DNA from 2 places in the Microbacterium sp. No. 7 genome. Region 2 is predicted to be linked to the other one. Evidence: predicted binding sites of a transcription regulator. Region 2 holds the regulator's gene; the other holds the start of a gene.

Region 1 (6,602 bases), 1.3 Mb from region 2:
GGCGGCCGCGACGAGGGGCCACACGTACGTCGAGATCGGCACCTTCACGCGCAGGCCGCGCTCGCGCATCAGCGCGTTCGCGCGCTGCACGATCGACGACGCGGTCGAGGCGACCTTGTCGTTCTGCTTGCCGAGCGTGAACTCCTCGCCCGGCCGCCCCGACGGGAACATCGCGCGCAGCAGCTGCCTGCCGTTGCCGTCGGCGCGCGACGCGTCGACGAGCTGCACCGAGAGCTTCTGCTTGCCGAGCAGCGACCTGCCGTCCTCGACGATGCGGATCGACCCGACGACCGCCTGCTCCAGCACCTCCGCGGGGATCGCCTTCGAGGTGCGGCCGAGCAGGACGGATGCCTCGAGGGCGTCCGTCCCCTTCGGCGGGTCGTACTCGGCGATGATCGTGGGCCTCCCCGGCGCGTCGCGCAGCTTGCGCCGGCGCGTCACCGCGGCGGCGCCGAGGGCACCCAGCGCGCCCACGCCCGCGACGGCCTGCACCCAGCTCGCCGGCTGCGCGAGGTACGAGGTGTCGAACGGCACGAACGCGCCGTCCTCGAAGCCCACCGCCATCGTGAGGGTCTCGTGCGGGCCGAGCTGCTGGGCGACCGCGGTCACCGTGACGCCGCCGTCGGCGGGCGCCTGCGAGATCGAGGTGCACGGCGTCGTGGCATCCTTCCTCCCGGCGTAGCAGGCCTGGCGGCCCGACAGCTGCGCGGCGAGGTCGGCGTCGAGATGCAGGCGCGCGGTGACCGAGCCGAAGTACTGCGGCCAGTCGACGCCGTTGACGTTCCAGTAGAACTCCATGCCGGTGTCGGGGAAGTCCCACGTCACGTTCTGCATCTCGTAGGTGATGACGTAGACCTGCCGCCCGTGCAGATAGTCGTCGGCACGCGAGACGACGTCGAGCGCGCCGTCCTCCTCGCTCGTCTCGATCGGGCGCGCGGCGCCGTTCTCGTCCGTGATCGAGATCACCGACGGCCGCAGGGGCTGCCCGTTGTACTTCAGCGGGAGGAGGCGACGGATGCCGCGGTTCTGGTCGTAGGCGGGGAACACCGCGACGAAGGTCTCGACGACGTGCAGCCGGCTGGTCCCGTCGTCGTCGCGCGTGAGCGTGTAGTCGACCGTGAGCGAGTCGAACGCGAAGTCGTCCACGTCGGCGTGGGCCGGCACGGCGACGCCGAGGATCCAGAGGAGGGATGCCAGGATCCCGATGACGACCGCCCGCAGACTGCGCATGCGCCCAGCCTAAGCGCCGGTTACAGTGGACGCCATGACCAACAGGACCCTCGCGATCTCCGCGTGGGAGTCCCTGTTCCGGGCCCAGCACGACGTGCTGGAGGACATCAGCGGCGACTTCAGCGACGAGACCCTGACGGGCCCCGAGTACGACGTGCTGCTGACCGTGACCCGCGGCGAGGGCGCGACGGCGCGGCTGCGCGACGTGACCGCCAACATGCTGATCAGCCAGCCGACGGTGTCGCGGCTCGTCGACCGGATGGTCGCGCGCGGCCTCATCTCGAAGTGCCCCGACCCCATGGACGGGCGCGGCGCGATGGTGCGCGCGACCGAGCGCGGCAGCGAGCTGTTCCGCCGCGTCTCGACGGCGCACGGCCGCGCGATCGCGGCCCGCATGGCCGTGCTCACCGACGACGAGCTCGCCCAGCTCAAGGCGCTGACGACCAAGCTCCGCGAGGCCGCCGAGCACTGCGAGGCCTGACCGGCGCGGCGTCCTGCGAGGCCCGGCCCGCGGGGCTACGGCGTGCGGCGGCGCAGCGTGAGCGACGCGATCACGAGGGATGCCACGGCGAACGCCGCGACGATCGCGAGCGGCCCGTACAGGTCCCATCCCTCGTCGCCCGCCACGACGGCGGCGACGGCGTCGATCGCGTGGCTCAGCGGCAGCACGTCGCTGAGGGCGGCGAGCGCGTCGGGCATGTCGTGCCGCGGCATGAACAGCCCGCCGAGCAGGATCTGCGGGATCACCAGCACGGGCATGAACTGCACCGCCTGGAACTCCGTGCGCGCGAAGGCGCTCGCGAGCAGCCCGAGGGCGGTGCCGAGGACCGCGTCGACCACGGCGACGAGCCCCAGCTGCCACAGCGGCCCCTCCACCGACAGCCCGCACACGCCCACCGCGAACGCGACGGTCACGACGGCCTGCAGCGCCGCCATCACCCCGAAGGCGAGGGCGTAGCCGAGGATGAGCTCGGCCTTGCCGAGGGGTGTCGTCATGAGCCGCTCGAGCGTGCCCGAACGCCGCTCGCGGAGCGTCGTGATCGACGTCACGAGGAACATCACCACGAACGGGAACAGCGCGAGGATCGGGCCGCCGAGCCGGTCGAACACGCCGGGCTGGTCGACGAACAGCCACGCGAACAGCCCCACGAGCAGGCTGGGCGCCACGAGCATGAGCGCGACCGAGCGGTGGTCGTGTCCGAGCTGGCGCAGCACGCGCCCGGCGGTCGCGAGGGTGCGCGACGCGGTCATGGCGGCGCCTCCCCCGGTGTCGCGGCCGGCGGGAGCCGCGCCGGCCGCGCCGCGCTCCGGCCCCGCGGCGGCGGGCACCGCGGCATCCGGCTCCGCAGCGGCGGGATCCACGGCATCCGGCGCGGCAGCATCGGCCGCCGCAGCGACGGGCTCGGCGGCGACGATCTCGGCAGGGACGGGCTCGGCGGGCGGCCCGGCATCCACGAGCCGCAGGAAGGCGGTGTCGGGGTCGCCGGCGCCCGTCGACTCGAGCAGCCCTCGCGGCGTGGTCTGGGCGAGCACGCGGCCGTCGCGCACGAGCACGATCTCGTCGCAGCGCAGCGCCTCGTCCATGACGTGGCTCGACACGAGCAGCGTCGCGCCGCGCTCGGCGAGCCGCCGGAACAGCGCCCACAGGCTCTCGCGCAGCACGGGGTCGAGGCCGACGGTCGGCTCGTCGAGCACGACGAGCTCGGGACGCCCGAGCATCGCGGCGGCGAGCGACACGCGCCCGCGCTGGCCTCCCGAGAGCGAGCCGACGAGCTGCCCCTCGTGCCCGGTCAGGCCGACGTCGGAGACGACGGCATCGACCTCGCGCGCCGGCGCGCCGAGCAGCCGGGCGAAGTAGGCGAGGTTCTGCGCCACGGTGAGGTCGTCGTAGACCGAGGCGCCCTGCGTGTCGTACGCGACGCGGCGGCGCAGCGGCGGCGACCCCGCTTCCTCGCCCAGCACGGCGACGGCGCCGCCGGCGGTTCTCTGCACGCCGACGATCGCGCGCATGAGCGTGGTCTTGCCGCCGCCGCTCGGCCCGAGCAGGCCCGTGATGCGGCCCGCCGGCAGATCGAGGTCGAGGCCGTCGAACACGAGCCGGCGGCCGCGTCGCACGCGCAGCCCGCGGATGGAGACCGCCGCTGAGGTTGTCGTCACGCGCCGCATTATTCTCCCCGCGGATGCCGGTGTCGATACCCCTCAGACGGCGAACCGCCCCGGTCCGGGCGGACGCGGGGCGGTTCGGGCGGGGCCGGCAGGCCGCGGCGATCAGTGCTCGATCGGCTGCGGGCCGTCGGTGCTCTCGTGGGCGCGGATGGTGGGGGCGCCGCCCTCGGCGACGACCTCGACCTTGCGGGGCTTGGCCTTCTCGCTCACGGGGATCGTCACGGTGAGCACGCCGTTGCTGTAGGTCGCGGCGATGCCGTCGGTGTCGATCCCCTGGCCGAGGTTGAGCTGGCGCAGGAAGCTCGCGGCCTCGCGCTCGCGCGTGATCCACTTCACGCCCTCGCCCTCCGGCAGCGTGCGCTCGGCGCGGATCGTGAGCAGCTGGCCGTCGACGTCGATGTCGACCGAGCCCGGGTCGATGCCGGGAAGGTCGGCGCTCAGCACGTAGTGGTCGCCGTCGCGGTACAGGTCCATCGGCATGCGGCGGGGACCGCGCGGCGCGTCGAGCAGGCTCGAAGCGAAACGGTTCAGCTCACGGAAGGGGTCGTACGTGGCCATGGTCTCTCCTTACGGTCAGGGATTCCTTGTAGGTCTCAAAGTTGAGTCATGTCGGCTCAACTGCATTCAGATTAGCACTCTCACCCCGAGAGTGCCAACGCTTCGCGCACGGCGAACACGCGCCCGACTCCTCGTCCCCAGGCGACGATCTCGCCCGACTGTCCACGGATCGTCCCCGCCGCGCTCCGGCCGGCGCCGCGGCCCGGGACAGTGAGGGGATGCCCGTTCCTCCCGCCCCGCTCCCCTCCGATCTCGGCGACGCCTTCACATGCGCCGCGGCGCTCGACGCCGGCGTCAGCAGACGGCGGCTGCGCGCCCGCGACCTCGGGGCGCCGCACCGCGGCGTGCGCACGCGTCCGGCCGAGGCCGGGCTCCCCGGCATCCGGGAGGCCGACGCCGATCATCGCGACAGGGTGCGCGCGGCGGCGCTGCGGCGGGCGCGCGCGTACGCCGCCGTGATGCGCCCGCACTGCTTCTTCACGGGCCGCTTCGCGCTCGCGCTCCACGGGCTCCCGCTCGAGCGTCTCGACGGCGAGGAGCTCGCGGGCGAGGGCATCGCCGGAGGCGATGCGCCCATCGACGTCGGCGCGCACCTGCCGGCGCGGTCGCCGCGCGCACGGGGCGTCCGCGGCATCCGGACGACGCCCGCGCTCGCGCCCGTGCGCGTGCACGCGGGCCTCCGCATCAGCTCGCCCGCGGCGACCTGGGCGCTCCTGGCCCGCGAGCTCGACGTGCCCGCCCTCGTGCGCCTCGGGGATGCCGTCGTGCACGTGCCCCGCGATGATCGCGGGCGGCGTCAGCCCGGACTCCAGCTCGCCACTCCCGCGCAGCTGCGCCGAGCGGCGGAGGCCCCGCAGCGGCGTCACCGCACGAAGCTGCTCGGGGCGCTGGAGCACATCCGCGTGGGAAGCGCGTCGCCGCTCGAGACCGACTGGCGCCTCGGAGCCGTCGGAGCGGGACTCCCCGCGTTCGAGCTCGACGTCGAGGTGCACGACGCCACGGGTCGGCTGCTCGGCATCGCCGACGCGCTGCACCGCCGGCACCGCACGATCGTCGAGGTCGAGGGCGATCACCACCGCACGAGCCGCGCACAATGGTCCCGCGACATCGAGAAGCACGCCGCCTACGTCGCCGACGGCTGGGAGGTCGTGCGCCTCACCGGCGCCCACATCCGCGGCCACGCCCCGCGCGCCCCCGAGATCCTCCGCGCCGTCCTGCTCCGCCGCGGCTGGCGCCCCTGACCGCCCGCGCGGCCGCGCGGCCCGGCCCGGCCCGGCTCGGCGCCGCTCGGCACCGCCCGCGCCGTCCCGCTGAAACAGTGGACACTCGTGGCCGCTTCGCGCGCCGACATCCGACCACAAGCGCCCACGACGTCGCCCACCCCACGAGAAGCGGACACTCGTAGCCGCCTCGGGCACCCGCATCCGACCACAAGCGCCCACGATCCCAGGCCGCAAGCCTATGGACACTCGTCGCCGCCTCGCGCGCCCGCACCCGACCACAAGCGCCCACGGCTTCGCCCACCCCACGAGAAGCGGACACTCGTGGCCGCCTTACCCGCCCGCATCCGACCACAACTGCCCACGATCCTGCGGCGTCACCCCGCCGAAGCCGCACGCCGCGCCGCCGAAACAGTGGACACTCGTCGCCGCTTCAGGCACCCGCATCCACCCACAAGCGCCCACGACTTCGCCCACCGCGCGAGAAGTGGACACTCGTCGCCGCCCCACCCGCCCGCATCCGACCACAAGCGCCCACGATCCCGCGGCGCCACCCCGCCGAGGCCGCACGCCGCCCCGCCGAAACAGTGGGCACTCGTGGCCGCCTCACCCATCCGCACCCGACCACGCCCGCCCACAACCTGCCCAACCCACGAAACGTGGGCACTCGTGGCCGCCTCGGACGTCGGCATCCGGCCGTACCCGCCCACCGGCGGGGCGGGCGCGCGGAGCCGCGCGAAGAAGTGGGCAGCCGTGGTCGCGTCATGCACCGGGACGCGACCACGACTGCCCACGATCGTGAGGGGCGGCGCACCAGCCGCCTCGCCTCACGCCGGGGCCGGCGCCTCCTCGGCGGGCGCCGCGCGTCGACGACGGATGCCGGGCCGCCGGATGCCGGGCCGCCGGCGGCCGCGGGACGACGCGATGCCGACGGCGACGATGAGCACGAGGCCGTAGAAGATGTTCGACAGCCAGCCGGCCTGGGTCCACAGGTAGAGGATCTTCGAGCCGGTCTCCAGCGTGTAGACCGCGAGCACGGTGCCCCACACGTTGAACCGGCCGTTCTTGAACTGCGTCGCGCCGAGGAAGGCCGCCGCGAACGCGGGCAGCAGGAACCCGGGGCCGCCGGCCAGCGACGCGCCGCCCGTGCGGGCGGCCAGCACGATGCCCGCGAACGCGGCGATGCCGCCGCACAGCACGAGCGCGAGCGTGACGTACCGCGCCGTGGCCACGCCCGCGAGGCGGGCGGCGTCGGGGTTGCCGCCCGTCGCGTACAGGTACCGGCCCACGGGGGTGTGCTCGAGCACGAACCAGAGCACGATCGTGATGATCAGCAGGTAGACCGGCCCGAGCGTGATGCTGCCGAACACCTGCGTGTTCACGAGCGCCTTGAACTCGTCGCTCAGTCCCGCGATCGTGCGGTTCCCG
Region 2 (6,602 bases):
GCGCTGGGCGTCATGGCGCGGGAGGGCTGGACCGACCGGCGCTACGACGAGATGCCCGCGCCGTATCCGACGGTGGAGTTCCTGGGCGGCGGGCCGCCCGAGATCGCGGGGCACATCCTGCACAGCTGGGTGCGGGCGCAGGACGTCATCGCCGCCGACGCGCGCGAGCGCGGCGGCCACGGCGTCGACTCGCTCGTGCCGCGCGCCCGCGCCGCCGCCGTGTTCGCCGCCTGGGTCGCGACGCTGCTCGTCGCGGGCGAGAGCGCCCGCGAGGGGCGGCAGCCGCCCGAGGCCTCCGGCCACGAGCTCGGCGCCGCGCTGCTCGCCGTCATCGCCCGCGGCGCCACGCCCCCGCCCGCCCCCTGACCCGCCCCGGTGCCTGCTCGTCTGCCGAGAGGGGAGTGGCTGAAAACTTGACATGAGTTGTATCAAGTTCGTTTGACAGGGTGTTGCGGAGGGCGTACTGTCTAAGGCATGACATCTTGAGCCCATCCGGCTCAACCACGCAGACTTCACGATCTCGACAGGCCGGCGCCGCGCGCCGGCACTCGAACACCGAAAGGAACACACATGGCACGTGCAGTGGGCATCGACCTCGGTACGACGAACTCCGTCGTCTCCGTCCTCGAGGGCGGCGAGCCGAAGGTCATCGCCAACGCCGAAGGATTCCGCACGACCCCCTCGGTCGTCGCGTTCACCAAGGACGGCGAGGTGCTCGTCGGCGAGACCGCCAAGCGCCAGGCCGTCACCAACGTCGACCGCACGCTGACCTCGGTCAAGCGTCACATGGGCACCGACTGGAAGACCCAGGCCATCGACGGCAAGAACTACACCCCGCAGGAGATCTCGGCCCGCATCCTGCAGAAGCTCAAGCGCGACGCCGAGACCTACCTCGGCGACACCGTGACCGACGCGGTCATCACGGTGCCCGCGTACTTCAACGACGCCGAGCGCCAGGCGACGAAGGATGCCGGTGAGATCGCCGGCCTCAACGTGCTGCGCATCATCAACGAGCCCACCGCCGCGGCCCTCGCGTACGGCCTCGACAAGGGCAAGGAGGACGAGCTCATCCTCGTCTTCGACCTCGGTGGCGGCACGTTCGACGTCTCGCTGCTCGAGGTGGGCAAGGACGACGACTTCTCGACGATCCAGGTGCGCGCCACGGCGGGCGACAACCGCCTCGGCGGCGACGACTGGGACCAGCGCGTCGTCGACTACCTGATCAAGCAGTTCAAGGACACGACGGGCGTCGACGTCTCGGGCGACAAGATCGCCCTGCAGCGTCTCAAGGAGGCTGCGGAGCAGGCCAAGAAGGAGCTCTCGTCGTCGACGAGCACGTCGGTCAACCTGCCCTACCTGTCGCTGACCGACTCGGGCCCCGTGTCGCTGAGCGAGACGCTCACCCGCGCGAAGTTCGAGGAGCTCACGAAGGACCTGCTCGACCGCACCAAGAAGCCGTTCGAGGACGTCATCCGCGAGGCGGGCGTCAAGGTCGGCGACATCGACCACGTCGTGCTCGTCGGCGGCTCGACCCGCATGCCGCAGGTCACCGAGCTCGTCAAGCAGCTCACGGGCGGCAAGGAGCCCAACAAGGGCGTCAACCCCGATGAGGTCGTCGCCGTCGGCGCCGCGCTGCAGGCCGGTGTGCTGAAGGGCGAGCGCAAGGACGTGCTGCTCATCGACGTGACCCCCCTGAGCCTCGGCATCGAGACCAAGGGCGGCATCATGACCAAGCTCATCGAGCGCAACACGGCCATCCCGACCAAGCGCAGCGAGACGTTCACGACCGCCGACGACAACCAGCCGTCGGTCGCGATCCAGGTCTTCCAGGGCGAGCGCGAGTTCACGCGCGACAACAAGCCGCTCGGCACGTTCGAGCTCACCGGCATCGCGCCGGCGCCCCGCGGCATCCCGCAGATCGAGGTCACCTTCGACATCGACGCGAACGGCATCGTGCACGTGTCAGCGAAGGACAAGGGCACCGGCAAGGAGCAGTCGATGACGATCACGGGCGGCTCGTCGCTGCCCAAGGAGGACATCGACCGCATGGTGCGCGAGGCCGAGGAGCACGCCGCCGAGGACAAGAAGCGCCGCGAGGCGCAGGACACGCGCAACCAGGCCGAGACCCTCGCCTACTCCGTCGAGAAGCTGCTCAAGGAGAACGAGGACAAGCTGCCCGAGAACATCAAGACCGAGGTGCAGGCCGACGTCGACGCGCTCAAGACGGCGCTCGCCGGCGACAACGACGACACGGTCAAGGACGCCTTCGACAAGCTGAGCCAGTCGCAGGGCAAGATCGGCGAGGCGCTCTACGCGGCGGGTCAGGCGTCGGCGGATGCCGCTGACGAGCAGCCCGCGGGCGAGCAGCCGGCATCGGATGAGGACGTCGTCGACGCCGAGGTCGTCGAGGACGAGGACGAGAAGAAGTAGTTATGACCGACAAGGACTTCGACGAGAACGAGGTCCCCGGTGGTGAGGGGTCGGAGGCGGCCGCCGATGAGGCGGCCCGCCCCGACCCCGACCTGCAGGAGGACGCCGCAGGCGACGACGAGCTCACGATCGAGGACATCCTCGGCACGGAGCAGACCGACGAGGCCGCCGTCGTGGACGCCGAGAACCCCGACCTGCTGCTCGACCTGAAGCGCGTGCAGGCGGAGTACGCCAACTACCGCCGGCGCACCGAGGAGCAGCGCGAGATCGAGATCGAGCGCGCCAAGGGCTCGGTGGCCTCGGGCCTGCTGCCCGTGCTCGACGACCTCGACCGCGCCGAGAAGCACGGCGACCTCGCGGAGGGCTCGGCCCTGCTGGCGATCGCCGAGAAGCTGCGCGCCGTCGTGGCGCGCCTCGGCGTGGAGCGCTACGGCGCGGCGGGCGAGGTGTTCGACCCGCTGCAGCACGAGGCGATCGTGCAGGTGCCCACCCCCGGTGCCGAGACCCCGACGATCCTCGAGGTCGTCGAGGTGGGGTACCGGCTCGGTGCGATCGAGCTGCGCCCCGCGAAGGTCGTCGTGGCCGTCGCCGCCGAGTAGTCAGAAGGAGACACATGGCCAGCCAGGACTGGTTCGATAGGGACTTCTACAAGGTGCTCGGGGTCGACAAGAACGTCACCGACGCCGAGCTGAAGAAGACCTATCGCAAGCTCGCGCGCAAGTACCACCCCGACTCGACGCAGGGCGACCCCGTCGCCGAGGCGAAGTTCAAGGAGATCAGCGAGGCGTACTCGGTGCTCTCCGACAAGGAGCAGCGCGAGGAGTACGACCAGATCCGTGCGATGGGCGCCGGCGCGCCCCGGTTCACCGCGGGCGGCCAGGGCACGGGCGGCTTCGAGGACGTCTTCAGCCGCTTCACGACGCGCAGCAGCGGCGGGCAGCCCGACTTCGAGGACATCTTCGCGATGTTCGGGCAGCAGCAGGGCGGCGGCTTCGGGTCGGGGCGCTTCGGCCAGCCGACCGGCGGCTTCCGCGGCTACGGCGGCCCGCAGCGCGGCGCCGACGTCACCGCGCGCACGACGATCGACTTCGCGACGGCCGTGAAGGGCGACACGATCACCCTGCAGGGCGCCGAGGGCAAGCCGTTCAAGGTGAAGATCCCCGCGGGGGTCGCCGACGGGCAGAAGATCCGGCTGCGCGGCCGCGGGCGTCCGTCGCCCGACGGCGGCGAGGCCGGCGACGTCGTGGTGACCGTCGCGGTGCGTCCGCACGCGGTGTTCACGCGCGACGGGCTGAACCTGCGCGTGACGGTTCCCGTGACGTTCACCGAGGCGGCGCTCGGCGCGACGATCGAGGTGCCGACGCTGGGCGGCGACCCCGTGAAGCTGCGCGTCGCGCCCGGCACCCCGTCGGGACGCGTGCTGCGGGTCAAGGGCCGGGGCGTGCAGTCGGCCAAGGGCACGGGCGACCTGCTCGCCGAGGTGCAGGTGGTCGTGCCGTCGCACCTGGAGGGCCGTGCGCGCGAGGCGCTGGAGCAGTACCACGCGGTCGAGCCCAAGGAGAACCCGCGCGCCGACCTCATGGCGAAGGCGCGCGAGTAGCGGCGGCGGGAGAGACGGAGGTGAGCCGGATGCCGGACGACATCGACGAGGAGACGCCGATCTTCGCGATCGCGGCGGCGGCGGAGCTCGCCGGGATGCATCCGCAGACCCTCCGTCAGTACGACCGCCTCGGCCTCGTCGTGCCCGCGCGCACGCAGGGCGGGTCGCGACGGTACTCGCTGCGGCACGTCAAGCAGTTGCGCGAGGTCGCCGCGATGTCGGCCGAGGGCGTGAGCCTGCCCGCGATCTCGCGGATCATCGAGCTGGAGAACCACGTGCGCGCGCTGCGTGCGCGCGTCGGCGAGCTCGAGCAGCAGCTGCGCGACGAGATCGACCAGCGGCGCGGTGCGCGCGTGTTCGCCGCGGGCGCCTCGGGCGCCGTCGTCACGCTGCGCCAGGGGACCCGCGTGCGTCGCGCGACCGAGGTCGTGCTGTGGCGCCCCCACCCGCAGGACGACTGACGACACCGCGGCATCCCTCCCTCCCTCTGATCGATACGCCGCCCGCGGCGGAACCGCCTTCCCCTCCTGCTGGTCGAGTGCTCGCGGCGGAGCCGCGAGCGTATCGAGACCCCTCTAACGGTGCGTTACATGGGTTTCGATACGCCGCCTGCGGCGGCTACTCAACCAGCGGGAGTGTGGGTCGGGCGTGTGGGTGCGTCTCATTCCCGCTGGTCGAGTGCTCGCGGCGGAGCCGCGAGCGTATCGAGACCCTTCTCACGGTGCGTTACACGGGTTTCGATACGCCGCCTGCGGCGGCTACTCAACCAGCGGGGTGGGGCACGGCGGCTCCTCAACCAGCGGGGCGATACGCCGCGACGAAGGCGTCGTAGTCGGCGCGGGAGAGGTCGGCGTAGGCGTACGACCAGTCGACGACCGCGGCCGCGGCGCGGCGGCCGCCGCCCAGGTAGCCGACGACCTCGCCGGCGCGCGGCGACTGCGCGTGCGCCCGCGCGAGCACGGCCGCGCACGCGAGCGCGTAGCGGTGGAAGGGGCCGTCGCCGAGCTGTTCGACGTCGATGCCGTACTTCATGTCGCGGAACTGCCGCACGTAGTAGTCGAAGCCGTCGCGCCGCAGGTAGCCGAGGAACGGGTCCGACACGCCCTGCAGGATCCGCTGCAGCGCCACGACCCGGCCGCCCTCGCCGTTCGCGTCGATGTGCTCGAGCAGCGACGGCGGCTGCGGGCATCCGCCGTGCTCGATGAGCACGCTGCATCCCGCCTCCTTGGTCTGCAGCAGCAGCGCCCGGCCGTCGCCGTCCTCGAGCACCGAGATGTAGCAGCGCGTGCCGACGCTGCCGACGCCCACCACGCGCCGTGCCGTGTCGGAGACCGAGTAGTGGCTCAGCACGAGCCGCACGTCCACCCGCGTCGAGGCCATGTAGGCCGCGACGACGTCGTCCACGGCATCCCGCACCCGCTCGTCGGCGTGCACCATCGTGGGCGGCTGCTCGATGAACCGCAGGCGTCCGTCGTCGCCGCGCTCGGTGAGCTTGCGCGCCGCGCGCTCGCCCGTGCGCTTGGCGGCGCCCTTCATCGCCGCCTGCACGACCTCGCGCGAGCCGTCGTCGTGCGGACCGATGCCGCTGTCGGCGTCGAAGTGCGCGAAGTAGCGCTGCAGCGGCGTCGCGGCGTTCGCGGCCTGCATCGCGCGCGCGTAGGTGTGCACCGTCGCGTGCGCGGCCCGGCGGGTCACGGTCTCGTCGCGGCCCGTCGCCTGGCCCGCGATGACGATGCTCGTCACGAGACGCTTCAGGTCCCACTCGAAGGGCGCCCACGCCGACTCGTCGAAGTCGTTCAGGTCGAACACGAGCGTGCGCTGCGGCGAGGCGTAGAAGCCGAAGTTGGCGACGTGCGCGTCACCGCAGGAGGCGACCTGGATGCCGGTGCTCGGCCCGCGCGCGAGATCGGCGGCCATGAGCGCCGCGGTGCCCCGGTAGAAGGCGAACGGGCTCGCCGACATGCGCTCGACGCGCAGCGGCACGAGCTCGGGCAGGCGCGTCGCGTTCTGCGCGTCGAGGATGCCGAGGGGGTCGCGCCCCGACGTCTCGAGCTCGGCCAGGAGCCGGCGCGGCGTCGTCTTGCGCGCCGCCTCTCCCGCCTCTCGCAGCACGGGGGTCGGCGGGGGGACTGTCCAGTCGGCAACGGGCATGCGCCCATATTGGCAGCTTGCCCTCCCGGGCGTCGCCGACGCGCTCGGGTAGACTCGCCCGCGGCGCTGACCGTGCGCCGCCCCCCGCACGCACAGATAGGCCCCGTACCCCGTGACCGACTCCGCGCCGTCTCCCGCTTCGCTGAAGATCGTGATGGCCGCCGACACGTTCAGCCCCGATGTCAACGGCGCTGCGCGCTTCGCGGAGCGCCTGTCCGCCGGGCTCGCGGCCCGCGGCCACGAGGTGCACGTGGTCACGCCGAGCGTCACGCACGGCAACCACGGCGTGTTCACCGAGCTCATCGAGGGGCAGCCGCTCACGGTGCACCGCCTGCCCGGCTGGCGCTGGTACCCGCACGACTGGCTGCGCTTCGTGCTGCCGTGGATGAGCAAGCACTACGCGCGCCGCGTGCTCGACGCC

Evidence for each region. The regulator HspR, encoded in region 2, represses chaperone genes until heat shock. The targets are predictions, from matches to a motif close to AAGTTGAGTCNNNNNGACTCAACTT.
Region 1: AOA12_RS17405 (Hsp20/alpha crystallin family protein) is a predicted target of HspR. The motif match lies at 3,993-4,017, and genes of this name have one in related genera.

Annotation. Positions count from the first base shown of each region.
Region 1 is NZ_CP012697.1:3,739,522-3,746,123, forward strand. Features, by position in the region: gene AOA12_RS17390 (DUF2207 family protein) at 1-1,230, opposite strand, end outside; gene AOA12_RS17395 (MarR family winged helix-turn-helix transcriptional regulator) at 1,265-1,711, shown strand; gene AOA12_RS23670 (ABC transporter permease) at 1,747-2,481, opposite strand; partial or broken gene AOA12_RS23675 (ABC transporter ATP-binding protein) at 2,830-3,396, opposite strand; gene AOA12_RS17405 (Hsp20/alpha crystallin family protein) at 3,499-3,954, opposite strand; gene AOA12_RS17410 (hypothetical protein) at 4,173-5,195, shown strand; gene AOA12_RS17415 (ABC transporter permease) at 6,002-6,602, opposite strand, start outside.
Region 2 is NZ_CP012697.1:483,544-490,145, forward strand. Features, by position in the region: gene AOA12_RS02160 (TetR/AcrR family transcriptional regulator) at 1-366, shown strand, start outside; gene dnaK (molecular chaperone DnaK) at 571-2,430, shown strand; gene AOA12_RS02170 (nucleotide exchange factor GrpE) at 2,433-3,029, shown strand; gene AOA12_RS02175 (DnaJ C-terminal domain-containing protein) at 3,044-4,030, shown strand; gene AOA12_RS02180 (heat shock protein transcriptional repressor HspR) at 4,060-4,491, shown strand; gene AOA12_RS02185 (DUF2252 domain-containing protein) at 4,823-6,181, opposite strand; gene AOA12_RS02190 (glycosyltransferase) at 6,294-6,602, shown strand, end outside.